4 regions of the Streptomyces luteosporeus genome follow, and region 1 is predicted to be linked to each of the others. Evidence: riboswitches for the same ligand, from Rfam matches in the RefSeq annotation. Region 1 holds a riboswitch; each other region holds the start of a gene.
The links. Region 1 has a riboswitch for cobalamin ahead of nicT (Nickel transporter NicT). Riboswitches for the same ligand answer to the same signal wherever they lie in the genome.
Positions count from the first base shown of each region.

Region 1 (4,206 bases):
GGCGCGCCCTGAGGGTAGGTGCCGGCGCGGGAGAAGAGCATGCGCAGCGAGTTGGACAGGGTGGTGACCGTGCCCACGGAGGAGCGCGAGGTGGGGGCGGAGCGGCGCTGTTCCAGGGCGACGGCGGGCGGCAGGCCGGTGATCTCCTCGACCCTGGGGGCGCCGACCTGGTGGATGAGCCGGCGCGCGTAGGGGGCGACGGACTCGAAGTAGCGGCGCTGGGCCTCGGCGTAGAGCGTGCCGAAGGCGAGGGAGGACTTCCCCGAGCCGGAGACGCCGGTGAAGACGACGAGGGCGTCGCGGGGGATGTCGACGTCGACGTGCTTGAGGTTGTGTTCGGCGGCGCCGCGGACGCGGACGTACGGGTCGTGGGGGGCGTACGGGTCGTGGGGGTCAAGGCGGTCGTGCACGCGAGCGAGTCTAGGCGCCGCTCCCCCGCCTCCCCGGGAGGGTGAACCGCTACCGACACGCTGACGCGGCCGGGCATCCTGCGCCAGGATGCCCCAGGCAACCTCTGTCACAGCGAACGTCTCACAGCGAACGTCGACGACGACCTTTTCGACGGGATGGCCCATGACCGACACCGATGCCCAGGCGCGCGCGGCCCCCGGCGCCGACCCCCTGCGCCGGATCGCCGCGGCGATCGAGCGGGAACGGGACGCCTCGTCCCGTACCTGCCGGACGTGCGGCGGGCCGGCGCTGGTGGTGGTCGGCGAGGAACCGGCGGGCAGCGGCCCGCCGGTCGTCAGCGCCCGGAAGGCGTGCGCGCGGCGGGACTGCCCCCGTCCGTGACCCCGGACCCGTCCGTGAGGGCGGGCTCGGCCGTAACGGCGGACCCGTCCGTGACGGCGGCCGCCGCCGTGCGGGCGGTCCAGCGCTGCTCGACCCGCGCCAGACGCCAGTAGGCCAGTGCCGCGGCCCACACCACGACGAACAGCCCGACGATGACGAAGCCGACGTTGTCGAGGTTCAGCCCGGCGATCCAGCCGCTGACGGGATCGTCCAGGCCGAGCTTCTCGTGCAGGACGCCCACCAGCTCGATGGTGCCGATGAGGAAGGCGACGGCGATGGACAGGCCGGTGATGGTGAGGTTGTAGTAGACCTTGCGCACCGGGTTGGAGAACGCCCACTGGTAGGCGAAGTTCATGAACGTGCCGTCGAGGGTGTCGAAGAGGCTCATGCCGGCCGCGAACAGCAGCGGCAGGCACAGGATCGCGTACCACGGCAGCCCGGCCGCGGCGCCGCTGCCCGCCATCACCATCAGCGTGACCTCGGTGGCGGTGTCGAAGCCGAGGCCGAAGAGGAAGCCGAGGGGGTACATCTGGCCGGGGCGGCTGACCGAGCGGGTGAAGCGGCCCAGCAGCCGGTTCATGAAGCCGCGCGAGTCCAGCTGCTTCTCCAGCTCGCCCTCGTCGTAGCGGCCCTCGCGCATGGCGCGGAAGACGCGCAGGATGCCGGCGAGGGCGACGAGGTTGAGGATGGCGATGAGGTAGAGGAAGCCGCCGGAGACGGAGGTGCCGACGATTCCGAGCACCTGGTGGGTGGTGGAGTCCTCGTCCATCAGCGTGCCGGCCAGGTGCGTGCCGCCGGCCACCAGCAGGGCCATCACGACGACGACGCTGGAGTGGCCGAGGGCGAACCAGAAGCCGACCGAGACCGGGCGCTTGCCGTCGGCCATGAGCTTGCGGGTGGTGTTGTCGATGGCGGCGATGTGGTCGGCGTCGAAGGCGTGCCGCATGCCGAGGGTGTAGGCGGTGATGCCGAGGCCGACGCCGTAGACCTTGGAGTCGACGGTGTAGTGCTGCGGCACGACCAGCAGGTAGAGCACGCCGAAGGCGACGACGTGGAGGGCGGCGATGACGGCCAGCAGGCCGGCGGTGCGCACGGTGTCCTCGCGCCGCCAGCGGAAGGCCGGCGGCCCGGTGGGTATGCCGGTGGGTATGTCGGCGGGAAGGGATGTGTTGGTGGACATCTCGGGTTGAACGCTCCAGCACCTCGTGGATCACTTCGAGATGCCGTGGCCGGTCTCCTGGCTGACGGGTGCGCACGCGACCGCCCCGCCTTCCCAGGCCGCCGGATGCGGCCCAGTGGCTTCCGTGCGCCGGACGGGCCGGCGTGCGGGGTGGGGACGGTCACTCCCCGATCACAGTGGCGAGGGCCGCTCCGGAATGGGCCCCGAAGGGCCGGCACCGGTCTTCCCGAACACCACGGCCCCGACACCCTAACCTCCCGGCGGGCCTCATGGTCGCCCGGCCGTGCGTCATCCGCCGGAGGCCATCCCTCCGCTACCGCGCGGGTGATGGACGCCACCCCGGGCCCGGTGCTACGAGTGCAGGCAACGACCGGAAGGGGCTGACCGCCATGGCAGATTCGGCAGCGGGGACGGGGCAGGACCCGGGCGGCAGTGCTCCGGAGGTGCCCGGGCAGCGGACGGTGTTCGTGCGCCGCATCGGGCTGTTCCAGGCCACGGCCATCAACATGAGCCAGATGTGCGGGATAGGCCCCTTCGTCACCATTCCCCTCATGGTCGCCTCGTTCGGCGGCCCGCACGCCGTCATCGGCTTCGTCGCGGGGGCGGTGCTGGCGCTGGCGGACGGGCTGGTGTGGGCCGAGCTGGGCGCGGCGATGCCCGGCGCGGGCGGCAGTTACGTCTATCTGCGGCAGGCGTTCCAGTACCGCACCGGCAAGCTGATGCCGTTTTTGTTCGTGTGGACGGCGATGCTCTTCATCCCGCTCGCCATGGCCACGGGCGTGATCGGGTTCGTGCAGTACCTGGGCTATCTGTGGCCCGGCATGACGCAGACGCAGGGCGACGTGACGGGCCTGGCCATGGTGGCGCTGGTCGTCGCGCTGCTGTGGCGGCGGGTGGAGTCCATCGCGCGCATCACCGCCGTCCTGTGGGGCGTGATGATCGCGTCGGTGTCCCTGGTCATCGTCGCCGCCTTCACCCACTTCAGCCCGGAGCGGGCCTTCACCTACCCGGCGGGCGCCTTCGACGTGACGAGCCATCAGTTCTGGCTGGGCTTCGCCGCGGGGCTGACCATCGGCATCTACGACTACGGCGGCTACAGCACCGTCGCCTACATGGGCGCCGAGATCAAGGACCCCGGGCGCACCATGCCCAGGGCCATCGTGAACTCCATCCTGGGCATCATGGCCATCTACCTCCTGCTGCAGATCGGCACCCTGGGCGTCGTCGACTGGCGGGAGATGCTCGACCCCTCCTCCACCGCCTCCTCCTCGGTCGCCTCGGCCGTCATGGAGAAGACCTGGGGCAAGGCGGCGGCCGATGTCGTCACCGTGCTGATCCTCGTCACGGCCTTCGCGTCGGTCTTCACCGGACTCCTGGGCGGCTCGCGCATCCCCTTCGACGCGGCGCGGGAGAAGGTCTTCTTCCGCCGCTTCGGCGTCCTGCACCCCCGCCACCGCTTCCCGGGGTTGTCCCTGGCGACGATGGGGGTCATCAGCGCCCTGGGGTTCCTGATCGGCCGTCACACCGACCTCGCCACGATCATCCAGCTGCTGATGGCCGTGATGGTGATCCTCCAGGCGCTCTCCCAGGTGATCGCCGCGACCGTGCTGCGCCGCCGCCAGCCGGACCTGCCGCGCCCGTACCGCATGTGGCTCTATCCGCTGCCGAGCCTGGTCGCGCTGGCGGGCTGGCTCGTCATCTACGGCTTCGCGGACCGCAGTTCGCCGGGCCGGCATCCCATCGAGTGGTCGCTGGCCTGGGTCGGGGCGGGCTGCGTGGCCTTCGTGCTCTGGGCGGCGTACGAGCGGCAGTGGCCCTTCGGGCCGCGGGAGATCAATGAGGAGTACCTCCCGCGGCGGGCCGCCGGCACCGGCGGCGAGGCGGAGGGCGAGGAGGGATCCGTGACCACCGCGCCCGCCTGACGCTCCGTCGGCCCGGCGTCCCGGCCGGACCCCTGCGGGCGCCCGCACTTTCGTGGGGGCCGGCCGAACGGTGATAAAACGGCACCCATGCCCGTGACCACGTCCCCGCCCCCGTCCACCCCCGCCGCCACGCCGCGCAGGCTGCTCTGGCACCGCCTGATATTCGGGCTCTGGTACCGGCCCGTCGAGGTCCTCGACGAGTCCCGGGACCGGAGCGTGTGGGGAGCGGCCGCCTTCCTGTCGCTGCTGTGCGGGGCGATGGGCACGCTGGCCGTGGACTCCTTCTGGGGGCAGTGGGGGGTGAGCCCGGTG
Region 1 is NZ_BAAASL010000012.1:110,571-114,776, reverse strand. It holds gene uvrA (excinuclease ABC subunit UvrA) at 1-410, opposite strand, end outside; gene ABD361_RS17625 (hypothetical protein) at 574-792, shown strand; gene nicT (Nickel transporter NicT) at 746-1,972, opposite strand; cobalamin riboswitch at 2,003-2,225, opposite strand; gene ABD361_RS17615 (APC family permease) at 2,362-3,894, shown strand; gene ABD361_RS17610 (YIP1 family protein) at 3,982-4,206, shown strand, end outside.

Region 2 (4,206 bases), on a different contig from region 1:
TCCTCAATCTCGTCGGTGCGTTCCTGTCCGTCGAGGTCGCCAAGACGATCTCCGGGGGCATCATCGATGAGAGTGCCGGCATCCGGCCCGAAGTGATCTTCGCCGGCCTCGTCGGCGCCATCGTCTGGAACATGCTCACCTGGCTGGCCGGCCTGCCCTCCAGCTCCTCGCACGCCCTCTTCGGCGGCCTGATCGGCGCCACCGTCGCCTCCGTCGGCTTCCACGCGGTCAACGCCGACAAGGTCGTCATGAAGGTCCTCATCCCGGCGGTCGCCGCGCCGATCGTGGCCGGCATCGCCGCCACCGTCGCCACCCGCCTGACCTACCGCCTGGCCAAGGGCCGCGACGAGCGCGACACCGCGAAGGGCTACCGCGCCGGCCAGATCGCCTCGGCCGCCCTGGTCTCCCTCGCCCACGGCACCAACGACGCCCAGAAGACCATGGGCGTCATCACCCTCACCCTGGTCGCCGGCGGCGTCGTCGCCCCGCACTCCGACCCGCCCATGTGGGTCATCGTCTCCGCGGGCCTGGCCATCGCGCTCGGTACGTACCTCGGCGGCTGGCGCATCATCCAGACGCTCGGCAAGGGCCTCACCGACATCAAGCCCGCCCAGGGCTTCGCCGCCCAGACCGGCGCCGCCACGGTGATCCTCGCCTCCTCCCACATCGGCTTCGCCCTCTCCACCACCCAGGTCTGCTCCGGCTCGATCATGGGCGCCGGCCTCGGCCGCAAGGGCGGCGTCGTGCGCTGGTCGACCGCCGGCCGCATGGTCGCCGCCTGGGGTCTGACCCTGCCGGCCGCCGGCCTCGTCGCCGCCGGCGCGGCGCTCCTGGCCGACCAGGGCCAGTGGGGCGTGACCGCCGTCGCCGTCCTCGGCCTCGCCGTGTGCGGCGGCATCTGGGCGGCCTCGCGCCGCAAGCCGGTCACCCACGACAACGTCAACGACCTCAACGAGCCGCAGGGCATCGCCGCCCCCGCCGCCGAGCCCGTCGGCGTGGTCACCGCGGCCCTCCAGGCCGTCGCCCCGCCGCCGGCCGGCCCCGCGGCCGCCCCCGCCCCCGCCCCCGCGACGACCGGCTGAGCGCCGGGCACGGAGGAAGAAACACCATGCACATCGACTGGGCAGCTTTCGCAGAGGTCTTCGGGGTCAGCCTCGTGGTGACCGTCGGGCTCGTGGGCCTGTTCACGCTCGGCATCGTCGGCACGTCCCGCAAGGCGGACGCCGCGGATGCGGCGGGCGGTACGGCGGCCGCGGGCGCGCTGGCGCGCACCGGCGCGTACGCGTGCTTCGCGCTGTGCGCGGCGGCCGTCGGATACGGCATCTCGCTGATCGTGGCCTGAGGCCACGCGCCCGGAGGGGCGGGACGGGGGTTTTCGGCCCCGGTCCCGCCCTTTCGCCGTTTCCCGGGGCTCCGCCCCGGACCCCGGTCCTCAAACGCCGGACGGGCTGATTTCAGCCCGTCCGGCGTTTGAGGACACCGGGCGCAGCCCGGTCCGGGGGTCCGGGGGCTCGCCCCCGGGAAACGGTGAAAGGGCGGGTCAGGGGCTCGGCCGCCCGCAGGGCCCCGCCCCCGGCCGCGAGTTGACGGGCCTTCCAGGCCCATGGTGGACTGCCCGGGCCAAACGGCGACAGCAGAGGAAGCCGGTGCGAATCCGGCGCGGTCCCGCCACTGTCACCGGGGAGTGTCCCCCCACCCGCAGGGCCACGGCGCGAGCCGGAAGGCCGGGGGCGACGCGGATCCGGGAGCCAGGAGACTCTGGTCGCCGGTCACGTCGAGCCAGGGCGAGGACCCTGAGTGAGGACACGCATCGGCCATGCCCTGTCGCGGTTTCGCCTGCGGCGCCGCCCTCGGATTCCTGGGCGACCTGGTTGTCGGTGACCCCCGCAGGGGGCACCCTGTTGCCGCGTTCGGGCGTGCGGCCCACGCCCTGGAGCAGCGCTTGTGGCGCGACGACCGCGGACGCGGTGCGCTGTACGCCGCCGTGTGCACCGGTACCACCGTGGCGGGCGCCGCGCTGCTGGCTCGTGCGGTGCGCGGCCGGCGGGGCGCGGACGTCGCCCTGACGGCGGCCGTCACGTGGGCGGTGATCGGTGGGACGTCGCTGGCCCGGGAGGCCCGGGCGATCGGCGGGGCGCTGGCCGCCGGCGATCTGGAGGTGGCCCGGGAGCGGTTGCCGCATCTGTGCGGCCGTGATCCGTCGTCGCTGGACGCCCAGCAGATCGCCCGTGCCGTGGTGGAGTCGGTGGCCGAGAACACCTCGGACGCCGTCGTCGGCGCCCTGGTGTGGGGCGCGCTCGCGGGCGTACCCGGTCTGCTGGGCTTCCGGGCGGTGAACACGCTGGACGCGATGGTCGGTCACAAGTCGCCGCGGCACCGCCGCTTCGGCTGGGCGTCGGCCCGGCTCGACGACGTCGTCGGCTGGCCGGGGGCGCGGCTGACCGCGGCCCTGGCGGTGCTCGCCGCGCCGGATCCGCGCGGTGCCGCGCGGGTGGCGCGGCGGGACGCGCACCGTCACCCGAGCCCCAACGCCGGCCCGGTCGAGGCGGCGTTCGCGGGGGCGCTGGGGGTGCGTCTGGGCGGGACGCTGGCGTACGGGGGCCGCGTCGAGCACCGGCCCGTCCTGGGCGCGGAGCTGCGCGCCGTGCGCACCGGGGACATCGAGCGCGCGGTGCGCCTTTCGCGCCGGGTGTCGCTGCTGGCGCTGGGCTGTGCGATCGGGGGCCGGGCTGTGGGCAGCCTTCTGAAGGCCGGGACGACGAGGACTGGGAAAGCGAGGAACCGGTGACATCGCAACCGCGGGGCGGGGGCCTGCTGGTGGCCGGGACCACCTCGGACGCGGGCAAGAGCGTGGTGACGGCGGGCATCTGCCGCTGGTTGTCCCGCAAGGGCGTCAAGGTCGCGCCGTTCAAGGCGCAGAACATGTCGCTCAATTCGTTCGTGACGCGCGAGGGCGCGGAGATAGGGCGTGCGCAGGCCATGCAGGCGGCCGCGGCGCGCGTCGAGCCGAGTGCGCTGATGAATCCGGTGCTGCTCAAGCCCGGCAGCGACCGCAGCAGCCAGGTCGTGCTGATGGGCAGAGCAGTGGGCGAGCTGAGCGCCCGCGGTTACCACCAGGGGCGTCAGGAGCAGTTGTTCGCCACGGTCACGGAGTGCCTGGCCGAGCTGCGGCGTACGCACGACGCGGTGATCTGCGAGGGCGCCGGCAGCCCGGCGGAGATCAACCTGCGCCGCTCCGACATCGTCAACATGGGCCTGGCCCAGGCCGCGCGGCTGCCCGTGGTCGTGGTCGGCGACATCGACCGGGGCGGGGTGTTCGCGTCCTTCTTCGGTACGACGGCGCTGCTCTCCCGCGAGGACCAGGAGCTGATAGCGGGGTACGTGGTCAACAAGTTCCGTGGCGACGTGTCGCTGCTGGAGCCGGGGCTGGCGATGCTGCGGGACCTGACGGGCCGGGCGACGTTCGGCGTACTGCCGTTCGCCCACGGCCTGGGCATCGACGAGGAGGACGGCCTGCGGGTGTCGCTGCGCGGCGCCGTCCGCGAGTCGGTGGTCGCCGCCCCGCACGGCGCGGACGTGCTGCGGGTGGCCGTGTGCGCGGTGCCGCTGATGTCGAACTTCACGGACGTGGACGCGCTGGCGGCCGAACCGGGCGTCGTCGTGCGGTTCGTGGACCGCCCCGAGGAGCTCGCCGACGCGGACCTGGTCGTCGTCCCCGGCACGCGCGGCACCGTGCGGGCGCTGGCGTGGCTGCGGACACGCGGGCTCGCCGACGCCCTCGTACGGCGGGCGGCCGAGGGCCGCCCCGTCCTGGGCATCTGCGGCGGCTTCCAGCTGCTGGGCGAGCGCATCGACGACGAGGTCGAGTCGCGGGCGGGCACGGTCGAGGGGCTGGGCCTGCTGCCGGTGCACGTGCGGTTCGCGGCGGAGAAGACCCTGGCCCGGCCCGTCGGCGAGGCCCTGGGCGAGCCCGTGGAGGGGTACGAAATCCACCACGGCGTGGCGGACGTACGCGGCGGGGACGAACCGTTCCTGGACGGCTGCCGGGTGGGCGCCGTGTGGGGCACGCACTGGCACGGCTCGCTGGAGAGCGACGGCTTCCGCCGGGCGTTCCTGCGCGAGGTCGCCCGCGCGGCGGGACGGGCGTTCGTCCCGGCGCCCGGCACGTCCTTCGCCGCGCTGCGGGAGGAACAGCTCGACCGGCTC
Region 2 is NZ_BAAASL010000016.1:54,254-58,459, forward strand. It holds gene ABD361_RS21055 (inorganic phosphate transporter) at 1-1,082, shown strand, start outside; gene ABD361_RS21060 (hypothetical protein) at 1,109-1,342, shown strand; cobalamin riboswitch at 1,638-1,758, shown strand; gene ABD361_RS21065 (cobalamin biosynthesis protein) at 1,817-2,788, shown strand; gene ABD361_RS21070 (cobyric acid synthase) at 2,785-4,206, shown strand, end outside.
Region 2: another riboswitch for cobalamin. It lies ahead of ABD361_RS21065 (cobalamin biosynthesis protein); the one in region 1 lies ahead of nicT (Nickel transporter NicT).

Region 3 (4,206 bases), on a different contig from region 1:
CGGTCGGGGTCCGTCCGCGGTTCGGCGCGCAACACGTCGAGCGCCGCGTGGCCGATGCCCCGCCTGCGTTCGGGGTCGGCGAGCAGCGGCATGCAGCGGGCCAGCATCTCCTCGGGGTCGCTCAAGTAGCGCCCGCCGTGAAGGTCGAAGGCCAGCGCCACGTACCCCAGCTCGGCCAGGGCATCGGCTCGGCGGCGCTCGACATCGCTGAGCCCCATCCCCTCGGGCCCGACCAGGACCGCGGGCCGACGGTCGGCACCGGCCGGGAGCGCGAGGTGCCCGATCATCGTGAGGCCGTCGGCCGGGTACTCCACCGTGCGCGTTGAAATCGTCGTCATGAGACTGGACGGTAATGATCACCGAGCCCGGTCGAGCCTGTGTTCACCGGTGGCAGAACACCGCGGGTGCGCCTCTGAAATGCGGCGATGGCTCGCAAGATCCGTCACGAACCCCGTTCCCCCAGCACCCCGCGAGAATCAGTCTCCGCCCCGGCCCGATGGCGAACGTCTTGCCCGGCTCGCCCCAGCCGCCGCGCTGCCGCGTCACGGTCCGCGCCGTCGAAGTGGTCGGTCAGGCGCTCGGCGGTGAAGCCGCGCGCCTTGTGGATGCGCGCTGAGTAGGGTCACCGCCATGAACAAGGCGAAGGGGCGATGGCCCAAGCCCGGTCCCGACGGCGGCGTCGAGGACGTGACGCTGCTGATCCTCGAATGGCTGGGCGAGCAGGGTATAGATGCCATGCTCCGCATCGATGCCGAGCGCATGCGGGAAGGACTGCCGGCATGGACGTTCGTCGCCGGCGGGGGAGGGCCGTTGCCGGAGGGACTGCGTGCCGACGGAGCCTCGGTCGCCGAGTGCATGGGCAAAGCACTGTGCCGATTGCGGGAAGCCGGGACGGACGTTCCCTTCTGATCACGACGACGCGACCGGACACCCGCCCCCGACGGCTCGGCAGCGGCGGGTTACTTCCAGGTGGCGAGGGTCTCGCTGCGCCGCGTCCACGTGACCGTGGACGGTGCCTTCGCGTCGTCGGGGGCGAGGAAGACGGTGCAGCCCTCGACGCTTCGTCCCGTGGGGGCTTCCTTGAACGTCGTGTGGTCGGCCCCGACGCATTTGTCGAAGTGGCCGGTGGTCAGGGGCTCGGTCGGGTCGCCCGTGGCTTCCATGGACGGCAGGACGATCAGCTCCGTCAGTCGCTTGCCGTCGCTCCACACCTCGAAGTGCGAGGTCTCGTCGTTGTCGTTCCCCTCGGCCGTCTTCGTGAGGGTGAAGCGGACGTAGTAGGGGGTCTTGCCCGCGTATTTCGACGCGTCCTGGAGCAGGGAGAGGTCGGCGTGGCTGCCCTTCTCCACGCGGACGACGGTCACTCCGACGGAACCGCTCCTGTCACCGGCGACGGTCGCCTTCTCGCCGAACTTCAGGGACGGGCCCGAGTCGGCGCAGCCGGCCAGGGCCAGCATCCCCACGGCAGCCGTCCACAGTGCCCGGCGCTTCATGTCGTCTCCCCAGCAGCATTGTCCTCGTGCCCGGGGAGCCTACCCCGCAGCTGGACATGCTCAGGACAACGAACATCAGGCCGATCCGCCGTCGTGTGTGACCGGCATGCGAACAACCCTGTGCGTGGCGGGGGTTCTCCCTCTAGGCTGGCGGTGCAGCTGGTTCGCCCCGTCCGCCAGGCGGGAGGCGTCGTAAGAGGGAACCCGGTGGGAATCCGGGACTGCCCCGCAGCGGTGAGCGGGAACGACCGCCGTCATACGCACTGGGTCCGCACGGGCCCGGGAAGCGACGGCCAGTAGGTGTCCGCCGGGAGGTGTTCTTCCCGGCAGGCGTGCCCGCGAGTCCGAAGACCTGCCGCTGCCCGCGTGCGAGCGTTCGCGCGCGGCCATCCCGGTGACCTCGAGGGCGGGTCGGCGTACACAGGCGTTCCGCAGCGGACGGACACACGCTACGACGGTGGTGTCCCGGCGGGCCTGTCGTCACCCCTTCGCGCCCTCGTCACGCACCGGGTCCTCCGGAAGAAACTCGCGAAGGAGAGTTCCGTGACCAGCAAGTCCGCAGCCGCGGCAGTACGCGCCACCGTGCACGGCTACCCCCGCCAGGGGCAGGGCCGTGAACTGAAGAAGGCGATCGAGGGCTACTGGAAGGGCCAGGTCACCGCCGACGCCCTGCGCCGGACGGCCACCGCGCTGCGCCGCACCAACTGGCTGCAGCTCGCCGACGCCGGCGTCCACGAGGTGCCGACCGGCGACTTCTCGTACTACGACCACGTCCTGGACACCAGCGTCATGGTCGGCGCGATCCCCGCCCGGCACCGGGCCGCCGTCGGGGCCGACGCCCTGGACGGGTACTTCGCCATGGCCCGCGGCACCCAGGAGGTGGCGCCGCTGGAGATGACCAAGTGGTTCGACACCAACTACCACTACCTCGTCCCGGAGCTCGGTCCCGACACCGTCTTCACCGCCGACTCCACCGAGCAGGTCACGCAGCTGAAGGAGGCCCTCGCCCTCGGTCTCGCCGCCCGCCCCGTCCTCGTCGGACCGGTCACCTACCTGCTGCTGGCCAAGCCCGCGCCCGACGTCGCCGCCGGCTTCCGGCCGCTCACCCTGCTCGACCGGCTGCTGCCGGTGTACGCCGAGGTCCTCGCCGACCTGCGGGCCGCCGGCGCCACGTGGGTCCAGCTGGACGAGCCCGCCCTCGTGCAGGACCGCACCCCGGCCGAGCTGAACGCCGCCGCCCGCGCCTACCGCGAGCTGGGCGCCCTCACCGACCGCCCGCAGCTGCTGGTCGCCTCCTACTTCGACCGCCTCGGCGAGGCCCTGCCCGTTCTGGCCAAGGCCCCCGTGGAGGGCCTCGCCCTCGACTTCACCCGCTCCGCCGCCGCCCAGCTCGACGACCTCGCGGCCGTCGGCGGCCTGCCCGGCAAGCGCCTGGTCGCCGGCGTCGTCGACGGCCGCAACGTGTGGATCGACGACCTCGAGAAGTCCCTGGCAACCCTCGGCACCCTGCTCGGCCTCGCCGACCGGGTCGACGTCGCCACCTCCTGCTCCCTGCTGCACGTCCCCCTCGACGCCACCGCCGAGCGGGACATCGACCCGCAGATCGTCCGCTGGTTCTCCTTCGCCCGCCAGAAGGCCCGCGAGGTCGCGACCCTCGCCAAGGGCCTCGCCCACGGCACCGACTCCATCGCCGCGGAACTCGCCGCCAACCGCGCCGACCTCGCCTCCCGCACGAACTCGGCGATCACCCGCGACCCGGCGGTGCGCGCCCGCGCCGCCGCCGTCACCGCCGCCGACACCCACCGCTCACAGCCCTACGCCGAACGGGCCGCCGCCCAGCGCGCCCACCTGGGCCTGCCGCCCCTGCCGACCACCACCATCGGCTCCTTCCCCCAGACGAGCGAGCTGCGCACCGTCCGCGCGGACCTGCGCGCCGGACGCATCACCGCCGCGGCCTACGAGGAGCGCATCGAGGCGGAGATCCGTGAAGTGATCTCCTTCCAGGAGAAGACCGGCATCGACGTCCTCGTGCACGGCGAGCCCGAGCGCAACGACATGGTGCAGTACTTCGCCGAGCAGCTCACCGGCTACCTGGCCACCCGGCACGGCTGGGTGCAGTCCTACGGCACCCGCTACGTCCGCCCGCCGATCCTCGCCGGCGACATCTCCCGCTCCGAGCCCATGACCGTCCGCTGGACCCGCTACGCCCAGTCGCTCACCCGGCGCCCGGTCAAGGGCATGCTCACCGGGCCCGTCACCATGCTTGCCTGGTCCTTCGTCCGCGACGACCAGCCGCTGGCCGACACCGCCCGGCAGGTCGCCCTCGCCCTGCGCGACGAGGTCGAGGACCTGGAGGCGGCCGGCACGTCGGTGATCCAGGTGGACGAGCCCGCCCTGCGCGAGACCCTGCCGCTGCGCGCCGCCGACCACGCCGCGTACCTCGCCTGGGCCACCGAGGCCTTCCGCCTGGCGACGAGCGGCGTCCGGCCGGACACCCAGATCCACACCCACATGTGCTATGCCGAGTTCGGCGACATCCTGGCGGCCATCGACGACCTCGACGCCGACGTCATCAGCCTGGAGGCCGCCCGTTCGCACATGCAGGTCGCCGCCGAGCTGGCCACGGCGGGATACCCGCGCGAGGTCGGGCCCGGCGTGTACGACATCCACTCGCCGCGCGTCCCCGGCGCGGGGGAGGCTGCGGAGCTGCTGC
Region 3 is NZ_BAAASL010000009.1:158,454-162,659, forward strand. It holds gene ABD361_RS14145 (dienelactone hydrolase family protein) at 1-338, opposite strand, end outside; partial or broken gene ABD361_RS30670 (short-chain fatty acyl-CoA regulator family protein) at 487-558, opposite strand; gene ABD361_RS14150 (hypothetical protein) at 631-909, shown strand; gene ABD361_RS14155 (hypothetical protein) at 960-1,493, opposite strand; cobalamin riboswitch at 1,665-1,849, shown strand; gene metE (5-methyltetrahydropteroyltriglutamate--homocysteine S-methyltransferase) at 2,037-4,206, shown strand, end outside.
Region 3: another riboswitch for cobalamin. It lies ahead of metE (5-methyltetrahydropteroyltriglutamate--homocysteine S-methyltransferase); the one in region 1 lies ahead of nicT (Nickel transporter NicT).

Region 4 (4,206 bases), on a different contig from region 1:
CGCGTCGAGCTTCTCCCAGTCCATGTCGCCGTCGGCGCCCAGGTGCTGCGCCAGGTTGACCGAACCGAGGTTGCACACGGCCGTCTCGCCGTCGTTCGTGACCTCGAGGATCTCGGTGCACAGGTTCGAGGAGTGGACGACCGCGCCCTTCTCGGCCGTCTGGTTGGCCGTGCGGTTGGCGGCGTCCTTGAACGTCATCCAGCCGTTGCCGGTCTGCGCCAGGGTGCGCATCATCCGGGCGTACAGCACGCGCGCGGGGATGGTGCGGACGGCCTTGCCCTCGGCCTCGTAGCGGCGGTAGGCGGCGTCGAACTCGTCGCCGTACAGGTCGACCAGGTCGGGCGTGTCGGCGGGGGAGAACAGCGACCAGTCGGCGTCGGCCTCGACGCGGCGCATGAACTCGTCCGGGATCCAGTGCGCGATGTTCAGGTTGTGGGTGCGGCGGGCCTCCTCACCGGTGTTGTCCCGCAGCTCCAGGAACTCCTCGATGTCCGCGTGCCAGGTCTCCAGGTACACGCAGGCGGCGCCCTTGCGGCGGCCGCCCTGGTTCACCGCGGCGACGGAGGCGTCCAGGGTGCGCAGGAACGGCACGATGCCGTTGGAGTGGCCGTTGGTGCCGCGGATGAGCGAGCCGCGGGAGCGGATGCGCGAGTACGACAGGCCGATGCCGCCCGCGTGCTTGGAGAGCCGGGCGACCTGGTGGTAGCGGTCGTAGATCGAGTCCAGCTCGTCCAGCGGGGAGTCCAGCAGGTAGCAGGACGACATCTGCGGGTGGCGGGTGCCGGAGTTGAAGAGCGTGGGGGAGGAGGGGAGGTACGACAGCGTGCTGGTGAGCCGGTACAGCGCCGCCACGTCCTCCAGGGCCCGCTCGCTGTGGTCCTCGGCCAGGCCGCAGGCCACGCGCAGCAGGAAGTGCTGCGGCGTCTCGATCACGTCGCGGTGGATCGGGTGGCGCAGCAGGTAACGGCTGTGCAGGGTGCGCAGGCCGAAGTAGCCGAAGCGGTCGTCGGCGCCGTCGGCCAGGGCCGCCTCCACGAGCGCGTCCAGGCGCGCGGCGTGGGTGGCGACGAAGGCGGCCGTGTCGTCGGCGATGAGGCCCTCGCGGTGGCCCACGGCGACCGAGGCGGAGAAGGAGGTGGCGCCCTGGCCGGCCGCCTCCTCGGCGATGGCGCGGGTGAGCAGGCGGGCGGCGAGCTTGGAGTACTCCGGCTCCTCGGCGATCAGGCCGGCGGCCGCCTCGGTGGCGAGGGAGCGCAGCTCCGCCTCGTCCGCCGCGGCGCTGCGGCCGCGCAGCGCGGCGGCGGCGACCTTGCCCGGGTCGGTGGCGGGCAGATCGGCGGTGAGGTCCGTCAGGGCACGCAGCAGCGCGGTCCCGGGGCCGTCGGCCGCTTCCGCGTTCGCTGAGACGGGACCTGCAACCGGATCTGCGGGCGCGATGGTCACGAGTGGCTCTCCTCGCTCGGCTGTGGTGGCCGGGCGGGTGCGCGCGACGGTCGCGTACGGGCACGTCCGACTCGGAACTCGGGAGCGTGCCGCGCAGCGTCCGCCGGCCCAACCCGCGAGGCCCGGACGTGTTCAACGCCCATGGCCGAGCCCGGGGCGGGCTCGGTGGTGGGCGCGCTGCCGGCAGGTCCTCGGACTGGTGGTGCGGTGTTTGTGCGCACTCGTTCACCGTTGCGGGACAGTTCCGGATTTGCACCGGATTCCCCTGCGGCGACAGCGAGCACGAGCATACATCTAGTGCCGGGCCTCGCACGCGCCCCCACATGTTGTGTCGGCGCGTCATGAGGTGGTTGCGGAATGTGGTAGGGGAGGCGTCCTTGCAGGCAAGAGCCGGACGGGCTGCGCCGCAGCCCGTCCGGCTCTTGGTGGTCTCTTGACGGAGTCTTCCGGAGGAGTTTCCCGTCGGGCGGGGGTCGGGTGGGGTTCAGCCCGCCGCGGGCGCCTCCACGGTGGCCGGCGGCAGCTTCTCCTGCACGCCGGGGTCGCCCGCATCGGCCGTGTAGTCCGACGGCCGCGTGAGGTCGACCCCGTCCGGCGCCCCCACCGCCCGCAGGACGAGTGTGGCGACCACCGCCACCAGCACGTTGACCACGAACGCCGTCAGGCCGATGTACCCCTTCTCCCCGATGAGCGGAATGAGGTTGGTATTGCCGAAATGGTCCTGCGTGGCGCTGGGTGTCGCGTACGCCCGCCACGTCCCGTACGCCATGCCCGCGGCCCACCCCGCCAGCAGGCCCCAGCGGTGGAACCAGCGCGTGAAGAGCCCGCCCACCAGCGCGGGCACGGTCTGCAGGATCCAGATGCCGCCGAGCAGCTGGAAGTTGATGGCGACCGTTTTGTCCATCGTCAGCACGAAGGCGAGGGCGCCGACCTTGACCAGCAGGGATGCGATCTTGGACACCTTCGCCTCGTGCTCGGGCGTGGCGTCCGGCTTCAGGAAGTCCTTGTAGATGTTGCGGGTGAACAGGTTCGCCGCGGCGATCGACATGATCGCCGCCGGCACCAGCGCCCCGATGCCGATGGCGGCGAACGCCACGCCCGTGAACCAGTCGGGGAACATGTCCTCGAACAGCTGGGGGATCGCCAGCTGCCCGTTCTTCACCTTCACCCCGGCGGCGATCGCCATGAAGCCGAGCATGGCCAGCAGGCCGAGCATGAGGGAATACAGCGGCAGGATGGTGGTGTTGCGGCGGATGACGTTGCGGTTCTTGCTGGAGAGCACCGCGGTCACCGAGTGCGGGTAGAGGAAGAGGGCCATGGCGGAGCCGAGGGCGAGGGTCGCGTACGCCCACTGCGCATCGGATCCGGTCACGAGCGCACCGCGCGGTTTGCCGGTGGCCGGATTCTCGGTTGCGAACGCCTTGGCCGCCTTGGCGAAGATCTCGTCGAAGCCGCCGAGCCGCATCGGGATGTAGATGATGGCGACCGCGATGACGATGTAGATGAGGGCGTCCTTGACGAACGCGATCAGCGCCGGCGCGCGCAGCCCGGAGGAGTAGGTGTAGGCGGCCAGGACGCCGAAGGCGATCAGCAGCGGCAGGTCCTTGACGAACCAGTTGGCACTCTCGCCGCCGCCCACGCCCAGGACGTCCAGTACCGCCTGGATTCCCACCAGTTGCAGCGCGATGTACGGCATGGTGGCCAGGATGCCGGTGACGGCCAGGGCGACGGACAGGCCGCGGGAACCGAACCGGCCCCGGACGAAGTCCGAAGAGGTGACGTAGCCGTGCCGGTGCGAGACCGACCACAGGCGCGGCAGGAAGGTGAAGACGAGCGGATAACAAAGGATGGTGTACGGCACGGCGAAGAATCCGGCCGCTCCGCCCGCATAGACGGCGGCCGGGACGGCGACGAAGGTATAGGCCGTGTAGAGGTCGCCGCCCAGCAGGAACCAGGTGATCCAGGTACCGAAGGAGCGGCCGCCCAGCCCCCACTCGTCGAGGCTGTCGGCGCTCTCCGCCTTTCGCCAGCGCGCGGCCCAGAAGCCCATGACCGTCACGGCCAGGAAGAAGAAGACGAAGACGGTCAGTGCCACACCGTTGACCCCTTCCTTCACTTCGATTCACCTCCCTTGAGCAGGCGTTCGCGACGGCGAACGAGGACATAGGCGATCGTGGTCAGCAGCGTCGCGATGAGCACCCACAACATCTGGTACCAGTAGAAAAAGGGAATACCGATGAAGGCCGGGGAGACGCGGGCGTAGGAGTCGACCCACAGCATGGCCACGAAGGGGATGGCCAGGCAGATCCCGGCGACGATCAGGGGTGCCGGGGAGGCGGTCGCGCGCGTGCGCGGGCCGTCCGCGGCCGTATGGGCAACCGGTCGTCCGGCTTGTTGCTCGGGGGGTTCCGACATCAGTGGCTCCGTCCCTGGGTGCGATCACATGTGTAATGCGCTGGAAATCTAGGGGAGCTCCTGCCCGGCGTCACCCCTCTTCCGCATATCGGGACGCCGGCCGTCGACGGAATGTCGTCTTCCGTTGCCTCGCCGCAATGGACTGGACCAGCTGATCGTCAACTGTCAACTCTTGTCCAGGATTTGACAAGAATTTTTATCTCCCCTCCTGGGGTAATGCACTGGTAAAGTGCTGGTCGCAGCAAGCTCTTGATCCGACCCGACCACACCGCGCCCCGGCGAAGAGCCGCAGTGGCGCAGGAGGCAGGCCCATCATGAAGTCACTGATCGACAAGGCCCGGTCCTTCG
Region 4 is NZ_BAAASL010000022.1:22,497-26,702, reverse strand. It holds gene ABD361_RS24880 (ribonucleoside-diphosphate reductase subunit alpha) at 1-1,443, opposite strand, end outside; cobalamin riboswitch at 1,609-1,733, opposite strand; gene mctP (monocarboxylate uptake permease MctP) at 1,928-3,559, opposite strand; gene ABD361_RS24870 (DUF3311 domain-containing protein) at 3,556-3,858, opposite strand; gene ABD361_RS24865 (carbonic anhydrase) at 4,173-4,206, shown strand, end outside.
Region 4: another riboswitch for cobalamin. It lies ahead of ABD361_RS24880 (ribonucleoside-diphosphate reductase subunit alpha); the one in region 1 lies ahead of nicT (Nickel transporter NicT).